Regions from separate parts of the Streptosporangium sp. NBC_01469 genome, predicted to be linked through region 3. Evidence: riboswitches for the same ligand, from Rfam matches in the RefSeq annotation. Region 3 holds a riboswitch; each other region holds the start of a gene.
The links. A riboswitch is a leader RNA that binds a small molecule or an ion and turns the genes downstream of it on or off. The one in region 3 is predicted to bind cobalamin.

Region 1: linked by a shared signal. The riboswitch ahead of OG587_RS29580 (ABC transporter substrate-binding protein) and the one ahead of OG587_RS37090 (ribonucleoside-diphosphate reductase subunit alpha) in region 3 are both predicted to bind cobalamin.
Region 2: linked by a shared signal. The riboswitch ahead of metE (5-methyltetrahydropteroyltriglutamate--homocysteine S-methyltransferase) and the one ahead of OG587_RS37090 (ribonucleoside-diphosphate reductase subunit alpha) in region 3 are both predicted to bind cobalamin.

What each region holds. Positions count from the first base shown of each region.
Region 1 is NZ_CP109465.1:6,754,807-6,758,074, reverse strand. Features, by position in the region: gene OG587_RS29585 (FecCD family ABC transporter permease) at 1-390, opposite strand, end outside; gene OG587_RS29580 (ABC transporter substrate-binding protein) at 387-1,382, opposite strand; cobalamin riboswitch at 1,514-1,708, opposite strand; gene OG587_RS29575 (MFS transporter) at 1,755-2,933, opposite strand; gene OG587_RS29570 (LysR family transcriptional regulator) at 3,006-3,268, shown strand, end outside.
Region 2 is NZ_CP109465.1:8,079,793-8,083,060, forward strand. Features, by position in the region: gene metE (5-methyltetrahydropteroyltriglutamate--homocysteine S-methyltransferase) at 1-1,873, opposite strand, end outside; cobalamin riboswitch at 1,983-2,194, opposite strand; gene OG587_RS35135 (DUF397 domain-containing protein) at 2,388-2,582, opposite strand; gene OG587_RS35140 (helix-turn-helix domain-containing protein) at 2,573-3,268, opposite strand, start outside.
Region 3 is NZ_CP109465.1:8,531,434-8,534,701, forward strand. Features, by position in the region: gene OG587_RS37090 (ribonucleoside-diphosphate reductase subunit alpha) at 1-1,142, opposite strand, end outside; cobalamin riboswitch at 1,259-1,461, opposite strand; gene OG587_RS37095 (tripartite tricarboxylate transporter substrate-binding protein) at 1,466-2,485, opposite strand; gene glmS (glutamine--fructose-6-phosphate transaminase (isomerizing)) at 2,752-3,268, opposite strand, start outside.

The DNA.
Region 1 (3,268 bases), 1.8 Mb from region 3:
GAACACCACCACGGTGACCGCCCCGACGCCGGCGCCGGAGGAGACCCCCAGCAGCATCGGGTCGGCCAGCGGGTTGCGCACCAGTGCCTGCAGGGCCATGCCGCAGACCGACAGGCCCGCACCGATCGCCCCCGCCAGGACGACCCGCGGCAGCCGTACGTCCATCACGATGGTCTCCCGCACGGGTGTCCAGGTCGGTTCGGCCAGGGCGGGATGGAGGTGATGGAGCAGGATGCCCCACACCTGCCCTACCGGCAGGGCCACCGACCCGGCCGCGACGGCCACGGTGACCGCCCCGCCGAGCAGGAGCACGAGCAGGCCGATCACGACCGGGTACGGCGGTCCCGGGCGCCGCGCCAACAGCACGACACCCGTGGTCGGTTCACTCACTTGAACCGGTCGGCGTGCAGCTGCCGGGCCAGCGCCTCGACGGCCCCCGGCGCCCGTACGCCGAGCACCACCGACGACAGCGGCAGCACCGCGAACCGCTTCTCCTTGATGGCCGGCACGTCCTTCAGCGCCGGGTTGGCCAGCAGGAACTTCTCCTTGTCGGCCACCGGCTGGTCGCCGTAGTCGTAGATGACGATCCAGTCGGGCGCGCGCTCGGCGACCTGCTCGAACGACACGTCGCCCCACACCTTGTCGACGTCGGCGAACACGTTCTCCGCCCCGGCCAGCTTGATGATCTCGTTGCCGACGCCCTTGCCGCCGGCGGTGAAGGCGGTCTTGTCGCCGCTGTCGTAGACGAACAGCTTGACCGGGGCGGCGTCGCCGAGTTTGGTCCTCACACCGTCGAGGGTCGCCCGCAATGTGGTGATCAACGGTTCGGCCCGGTCGGAGACGCCGAAGATCTTCGCGACGTTGCGGATCTCGGTGTCGATCAGGCCCACGGACACCGCGCCCTTGGCGCACTCCTCGACGTTCAGATATGTCTTGATGCCGGCCTTTCGCAGGGCGTCCCGGCTGCGGCCCTCCTTCTCGTCGAAGGTGCTGGCGAAGCCGCCGTAGACGAAGTCGGGCTCCTCGGCCAGGAGCGCCTCGTAGGCCGGGTACTCCTTCGAGACGACCTTGATTGCGTCATAGGCCGCCTGATACTCCGGCAGCACCTTGTCGTCGAGGTAGGCGGTGCCGATCATCGACTTCTCCAGGCCGAGCGCCAGCATCACCTCGGTGGCGTGCTGGTTCATCGATATCGCCCGCTGCGGCGGCTGCTCGTACGTGCTCGTCACGCCGCAGTTGTCGAGGGTGACCGGGAAGCCCGCGGGCGCGGAGGCCGCCGGAGCGGGGGCCGAGACGTTCTCAGCCGGGGCGCCGCCGCAGGCGGCCAGCACTCCGGACACCAGGAGGGCGAGCAGGAGGGTGGTGGGGCGTCTGCCCGTCATGAAGTGTTCCTCTCACGGAATCTGCACAACGGGGCGGATCTGAAAGAGGGAATGCCACAGGGCTTCTCGGCGCGGCCACCGGCTCGACGGGCACGAGAGCCCACTCCTCTCCGGGGAAATCCGCCCCAGTTCATCGAGGAGGCGACCGCGGGAGTCTCCTGGCTCTCGGGTCGATGCTCGTCCCGGCCTTCCCACCCGTTGTCCGGGCAGTGGCTTCGTCGGGATTCGCTCGCCGATCACAGTGGCGGGACCGCGCCGGATTCACACCGGCTTCCTCGTTCCGCGCTCGCCTACGCCGACCATGCTCGCACACCACTCATCAACGACAAAGCGCGCACCACCCGTCAGCCCCGGCGAGCTTCCCTCACAGGCTCACGTCAAAGCGATGGTCATCTTGGGTGACCGGCGCGAGAGCAGGTATCCCGTCAGTGCGGCGAGCAGGCCGACCAGACCGGCCGCCGCGAAGCCGCCCGCCGGCGCGGACGCGTCGATCGCCACTCCCACGACCGGGGAGCCGAGCGCGAACCCCGCGCTCGCCGCCGAGGACTGCAGGCCGGTCGCCTCACCTCGCACACTGGCCGGCGTCAGCCGGCTCACCGCGTCGGAGACCGTGGAAAGGGTCGGCGCGGTGAGCAGCCCGGCGCCGATGACCGCCACACACAGCCAAGGCCAGTCATGGGCGAGTCCGGCCGGAATCGTCACCAGCCCGAGCAGGCCGAGCAGCAGCCAGGTGGGCATCGACCGGGGCAGCACTCCGTACACCAGACCGCCCACGACGGACGTCACCCCGAACACGGCGACGACCACGGCCGCCCACGAGACCTGACCGGCTTCTTGAAGAGTCGCGACGATGGCCAGGTCGACGCCGCTGAGCAGCATCGCGACGCCGACTCCCATCGTCAGGACAGCGACCATGCGCGCTCCCAGCCACTCCCGGCGCCGGGGCCGGCCCGCCGCCTCGCCGTCCGCCTCGTCCTCGGCCCGCAACGGCGGGTTGAGCAGGGCGACCCCTGCCCCGCCGACAACGATCGCGGCGCCCACTCCCCATGCCACCGCGCCGGGAGACACCTTCGCCGCGCACAAGATCACCACCGGCGGCCCCACTATGTACGACAGCTCGCCCACCACCGACTCCAGCGCGAACGCCGCCCGCCGCTGCCCTGCCGTCGTCATCGCGGCGATCGCCTGCCTGGTGATCGACTGGATCGGCACCATCAGCAGACCGGCGGCGAAGGAGGCACCCAGCAAGATCACGTATGGCAGCACAGGCACGGTCAACCAGAACACGAGCTGCGACACAACCGTGGCCAGCAGCACGGTACGCAGGCCCCGCCGGTCGATCATCCGGCCCAGCAGCGGCCCGCCCAGCGCGACACCGGCGGTGAGCGCCGCCACCACGGCTCCGGCCGCCACGTAACTCATGTCGAGGGCGACGACGACGTACATCGTCAACGCCATCGCGTCCGCCGTGATCGCGGCACGAGCGAGCAGCGAAATGCCCAGCAGTGGCGTCATCCCCGGCACCGCGAGCACCTGTCGAAATCTAATCACCGGTTTAACGCTAGATCAGCCGGAATGCCATAGGAAGCCGTCAATTCATTGGACCAGGCATAATGAATACTTATGGCACATGATCTCGAGACCGCACTGCTGAGGTCGTTCGTCACCGCCGTGCGCGCGGGCAGCATCAGCCGTGCGGCGGCGGCGCTCGGCCGTACCCAGCCCGCGCTCAGCCAGCAGTTGCGCAAGCTCGAGAGGGCCGTCGGCAGTCCGCTGCTGCACCGGGCGCCGTCCGGCGTCTCGCCGACCCGGGCGGGCGAGGAGCTGCTGCCCTACGCCGAGCGCATTCTCGCGCTGTCGGCACAGGCGCTCGCCGAAACAGGACG
Region 2 (3,268 bases), 450 kb from region 3:
GGATCTGCGTACTGTCGGCCACCCCGCTGGTCGCCAGCCGGAACGCGTCGACGGCCCACTCCAGGTAGGCCTCGCGGTCGGCCCGCCGCAGCGGCAGCAGCTCGCGCAGCGCGGGCTCGTCGACCTGGATGATCCTGATGCCCGCCGCCTCGAGATCGTGGGTCTCGTCGCGCAGGGCGAGCGCCACCTGCCTGGCGGTCTCGCCCAGCGGCTGGTCGTCGCGGACGAAGGACCAGGCCAGCATGGTCACCGGCCCGGTCAGCATGCCCTTGACCGGCTTCTTCGTGCGCGACTGCGCGTAGGAGGCCCAGCGCACCGTCATCGGCTCGGGACGGGAGACGTCGCCGAACAGGATCGGCGGGCGGACGTAGCGGCTGCCGTACGACTGCACCCAGCCGTGTTCGGTGGCGGCGTAGCCCTCCAGCATCTCGGCGAAGTACTGGACCATGTCGTTGCGCTCGGGCTCGCCGTGCACCAGCACGTCCAGGCCGATGTCCTCCTGCAGCGCGATGACGCGGTCGATCTCGGCCTCCATCCTGCGCTCGTACCCGGCCCTGTCGATCTCGCCCGAGCGCATGGCGGCGCGGGCCTGGCGCACCTCGCCGGTCTGCGGGAAGGAGCCGATGGTGGTGGTGGCCAGCGGCGGCAGGCCCAGGTCTGCGTTCTGCACGGCGAGCCGCTCGGCGTGCGGGGCGCGCGGGGTGCCCTTGCCCAGGGCGTCCAGCCTGGCCCGCACCCGGGGGTTGAGGAACCGCTCCGTGACGCTCTCCCCCGCGATGACCTCCTCGCCGTTCAGTGCCCTGCCGATCCGTACGACCTCGTCGACCTTCTGCCTGGCGAAGGCCAGCCGCTCGCGCAGCCGCGGGTCCAGCGAGGCCTCGGCGTCCAGGTCGAGCGGGACGTGCAGCAGCGAGCAGGAGGTGCTCACCACCAGCCGGTCGCTCAGTCCGAGCAGCGCGGCGCAGGTCGCCAGCGCCTTCGCGGTGTCGGTACGCCAGACGTTGCGGCCGTCGACGACCCCCGCGACGAGGGTCTTGCCGGGCAGCCCGCCAACGGCGGCCAGCGCCTCCAGGTTGCCGGGCGCCGAGACGAAGTCCAGGCCGACGGCCTCGACCGGGCCGCGGGCCAGGATCTCCAGCGCGGGCCCGATCTCACCGAAGTAGGTGGCCACCAGCAGCCGGGGCCGGCTGCTGAGCGCGCCCAGCCGCGCGTAGGCCCGGCGCAGCGCGGCCAGCTCCTCGTCCGTACGGTCGGCGGCCAGCACCGGCTCGTCCAGCTGCACCTCGGCCACCCCCGCCGCGGCCATCCGTTCCAGCAGCTCGGCGTAGGTCTCCAGCAGGCCGTCCAGCAGCCGTAGCGGCGCGAAGCCGGGCTCGGTGGACTTGGCCAGCAGCAGGAACGACAGCGGCCCGACCAGCACCGGCCGGGTCTCGACGCCCAGCCGCCGCGCCTCGGCGTACTCGGCCAGCGGCTTGCTCCAGTCGAGCCGGAACCGGGTGTCGGGGCCCAGCTCCGGAACCAGGTAATGGTAGTTGGTGTCGAACCACTTGGTCATCTCCAGCGGCGCCACCCCCTCGGCGCCCCGGGCCATCGCGAAGTACGGGTCCGCGGCCCCGGCGAACCGCTCGGGAACCGCGCCGACCAGCGCGATCGTGTCCAGCACGTGGTCATACAGGGAGAAGGTGTTGGACGGCACCGCGTCCAGCCCCGCCTCCGACAACTCCCGCCACGCCCGCTCCCGCAGACCCACGGCCGTCTCCTGAAGGCCCACGGCATCTGCGCGCCCGGCCCAGTAATCCTCCGTCGCCCGCTTCAACTCGCGACGACCCCCGATACGGGGATACCCCAAAATGGTCGTGGTGACCTGACTCATGGCGTCCTTCCCTCGGCTCATGCCATGCCGACCCACGGCCACGCGGAGGAACACACGGGAAAGACGCATCCCAGGCCCTCCCACGAGGCCACGGATCACCGCGCACCGGACGGCACACGGGCGGCTGGCAGGTCTTCGGACTCGCGGGCACCACACTCAACCCCTACTGACCGTCGCTTCCCAGATGCCACGCACCCAGTGCCAATGACGGCGTTCGTTCCCACTCACCGCTGCGGGGCAGTCCCGGAATCACACCGGGTTCCCTCTTACGACTCCCAGCACGAAGACGGCGCCGGGAGAACCAACCGCACCACGAGCATAACCCGCCCCCACCCCCCGGCAGAGCCACCACCCGACGTCTCGAAGAGGCAGGGACCGCACCACAGTCACCTGGAACGCAGGGAAGGAAAGAAGGCCGTCTTCAGCGATGCCGCCGCAGAAGAAACGGACTCGCCCCGGAGGGAGGAGAAAGCCTCGGAGGAGACGGCGGTCGCCAGCCCAGTGAAGGAACGGCTTAGATCGTGTCCGCTTTCACCGAGGCGATGAAGTCGGCCCATACCTCGGGGGTGAACGCCAGGGCGGGGCCGTTGGGGTTCTTGCTGTCGCGGACGGCCACGATGCCGGGGAGGTTGGTGGCCACCTCGACGCAGTCGCCGCCGTTGCCGCCGCTGCGGCTGCTCTTGAACCACCGGGCATCCGTCAGGTCCATGATTCCATCGCTTTCTCCATCAAGGCCACCGAGGCGGACTGCGGCAGGGCGCACGCCCGTAGCGCGTCGAGCTGGGTCAACAGGGTCTCGATCTCGGTGGGACCGTTGACGATCTGACCTTCGGCTGCGGTTTCCAAATAAACTATATCGGGCGATCCTTTGAAGCTGGCGATCACGAAAGCTCCAGTCAGACCGGCGTGCGCGCCCACGTCGAGCGGGATGACCTGGATGGTGATCCGGGGCCGCCGGACCAGTTCGAGAAGCTGTTCCAGCTGCTTGCGCATGACCTGCGGGCCACCGACCGGACGGATCAGCACGGCCTCGTCGAGGGTGGCCCAGAACATGGGCGGGTCCGGCTTGGTGAGGATTCGTTGGCGCTCCATGCGTGTGGCGACCAGTTCCTCCACCTGCTCGTCGGTGTCGCCTGGTCGTCCTGCCCTCAGAACCGCCCGTGCGTAGTTCTCGGTCTGCAGCAGTCCTGGAACGAGGACGGGCTGGAAGCTTCGCAGGGTTCGGGCTTCCCTCTCCAGTTCGACGAACGGCCGGAACCACACGGGGTAGACGTCTCTGCCGATCAGGGGCCACAGGCGAGCAAGGGCACCGTCCGTCTCCAGCACCTCGTCACACTTGGCCGCGAACTCTCTCGTCGGGGCGCGCTTGGCCGTCTCGATGAGCCCGACGAGGGA
Region 3 (3,268 bases):
AGGTGCGGGACCTCCTTGGGGTCGAACAGCGACCAGACGCCGTCGGCCTCGACCCGGCGCATGAACTCGTCGGGGATCCAGTTGGCCAGGTTCAGGTTGTGCGTGCGGCGGGCCTCCTCGCCGGTGTTGTCGCGCAGTTCCAGGAACTCCTCGACGTCGGCGTGCCAGGGCTCCAAATAGACGCAGGCCGCGCCCTTGCGGCGGCCTCCCTGGTTGACCGCGGCGACGCTGGAGTCGAGCGTGCGCAGCCAGGGCACGATGCCGTTGGAGTGGCCGTTGGTGCCCCGGATCAGCGAGCCCCGCGAGCGGACCCTGGTCCAGGCGATCCCGATGCCCCCCGCGTACTTCGACAGCCGCGCGACCTGCCCGTAGCGCTCGTAGATGGACTCCAGCTCGTCACGGGGCGAGTCGAGCAGGAAGCACGAGGAGAGCTGGGGCCTGCGGGAGCCGGAGTTGAACAGCGTGGGCGAGCTGGGCAGGTAGGACAGGGTGGCCATGAGCGCGTACAGCTCGGCGGCCTCCTCGACGGTCTCGGACAGGCCGCAGGCCACCCGGAGGAAGAAGTGCTGCGGGCGCTCCAGGACCTTGCGGGTCCGCGGGTGGCGCAGCAGGTAGCGGTCGTAGACGGTACGCAGCCCGAAGTACTCGAACCTGGTGTCGGCCTCCGGGTCGACCAGCGCGTCCAGGACCTCGGCGTGGGCGGCCACGAACTCCGCGAGCCCGTCCTGGATCAGCCCCGCCTCGTGGGTCGCGGCGACGGACTCGGAGAACCGGCGGACGCCGTGCTCGGCGGCCTCGTCGGCGATCAGCTCGGCCAGCATCGCGGCGGCGACCCTGGAGTTCTCGGGATCGGTGATCACCCGGGCGGCCGCCTCGTCGATGGCCAGCCTTCGGTCGTCCGCCGCGCTCCCGGCGCTCACGGCGCTTCCGGCGTCGCCGCTGCCCGTCGCGGTCACCGCCGCGCTCCCGGCGCTCACGGTGTCGCCGGTGTCCACCGCGGCCGCCGCCGCGTTCCCGGTGTTCCCGGTGTCCACCGCGGTCGCCGCCGCGTTCCCGGTGTTCCCGGTGTTCCCGGTGTTCCCGGTGTCCACCGCGGCCGCCGCCGTGCTCCCCGCAGCGGTCTCCGCCAATGCCTGTGTCACGTAGTGCCCCTCGCTCGATCGGACTTCCCCGTACGGCTCCGCCGGAGGGGCACGCGTCCGCGAGCGATCCCGGGCACGCCGGATCGCCTCGTTCCGCGGGCCCTCCCACGAGGCCCTGGACAATCACGTCACCGGCAGGTCTTCGGACTCACGGGCGCACTGCACATGCCTACCGGCCGTCGCTTCCCAGGCATGGTTCGCCCAGTGCTTGACTGACGGCTTTCGTTCCCGTTCACCGCTGCGGGGCAGTCGCCGGAATCTCACCGGGTTCCCTCTTGCCTCGCCCCTCGCGGGGCGAACCAGCAACGAGCAGGATCCTACATCTAGGGGCGTCTGACGCAACTACCCCAACAAGTTGTGTCGGAGGACTTCAACAGCCCGAGCTCGTGAAGCACACCGCGGGTGCGCGCCGTCTCGGTGGAGAGCCACTGGCGGAACTCGTCGCCGCTGAGATAGACCCGGCTCCAGCCGTGGGCCGCGCACAGGGAACGCCAGCGCGGCGCGGCGTCGATCCTGTCACACAGGGCGATCGCGGCGTCCCGGTCCCCCGGGCTCATGTCCTTGGGGCCCAGCAGGCCGCACCAGTCGCTGTACTCCAGCCGGACGTCGACCTCCATGAGCGTCGGCGCGTCGATCCCGTCGATCCGGCCGCCGGAGGAGACCACCAGGGGCCGCAGACGGCCCGCGGTGATCTCGGGCCGCAGGGCGCGCGCCGATCCCAGCAGGGCCGCCACCCGGCCGACCTGGAGCGCCTCGGCGGCGTCGTCGGGGGCGAGGTATCCGGCGTACTCCAGCAGCCGGGTGTCCACCCCGAGGCACTTGCCGATCATGCCGTAGAGCACGTGGTCGGAGCCGCCCTCCGACCGGCCGCCGACCGTCAGCCCCGCCGGGTTCTGGCGCAGCCGCGCGGCGAAGTCCTCGAAGGTACGCAAGCGGGAGCCGGAGGGGACGACCAGGACCGCCCAGTCGCCGACCAGGCGGGCGAGGGGGGTGGCGGCGTTCACCACGGCGGCGGTGTTGGCGATCTCCGCGGCGGCCACCATCGGCATCGCGGTGACGAGCAGCCTGCCCTCGCGCGCGAAGGGGCCGCGGAAGGCGCCGAACGCGTCGCGCGGGGCGGAGCCCAGGACACCCTGCCGCTCGACGGCCATCGCGGTACGCGCCAGCCCCGACTGGACCAGGACGGTCGCCAGCCTGCCCGCGATCCCGTCCCAGCCGTGGCCGTCGGCGGTCGGTTCGAGGATGAACAGGCGCCTCACCGCCGGATCGGCAGCGCCGCCCGCGTCGCACCCCGCGGCGACCAGGACCCCCGCCGCCAGTGCGAAAAACCCCCTACGGCGCATAAGCGCCCCTTCCCCCAAGAACCCCTCATACCAAAGGTTACTTCTTACTCACTTTCTGTGACGAAGTGGGGGTATGCGGAAATCTCGCCCGCACCCGGACACGAGCCATCGAGCATCGCGGGCGGCCACCTCACGGGAGCCCACGGCGCCCGCGGAGCCCGGGAGCACGCGGAGCACCCGGCGCCCCGGCAGGCCGGACGAAGCGAGGCCGGGGCGCCGGGGGCGAGGGACAGGGGCCGGGGACCGGAGGGATGGGGGCCGGGGCCTCACTCCACCGTGACGCTCTTGGCCAGGTTCCTGGGCTTGTCGACGTCCCGCTCCAGCGCCACGGCGGCGTGGTAGGCGAAGAGCTGGAGCGGGATCGAGAGCAGGATCGGGTCCAGCTCGGTCTCGTTCTTGGGCACCACGACGCAGTCGTCGGCCAGCTTGGGGTCGGCCGTGCGGTGGCCCACCATGAGCACCCGGCCCCCCCGGGCACGGATCTCGCCCAGCGTGGTGAGGTTCTTGTCCAGCAGCTCGTCGTCGGGGACGATCGCCACCGTCGGCATGTCCGGGCCGATCAGCGCCAGCGGCCCGTGCTTGAGCTCGCTGGCCGGGTACGCCTCGGCGTGCACGTACGAGATCTCCTTGAGCTTCTGCGCGCCCTCGCGGGCCACCGGATAGCCCCTGACCCGGCCCACGAACATCATGCTCGGCGACTCGGCGTACTTGCCCGCCAGCTCCTTGATCTGCGGCTCCAGCGCCAGGATCTCCTTGATCTGGTCCGGCAGCCTGCGCAGGCCG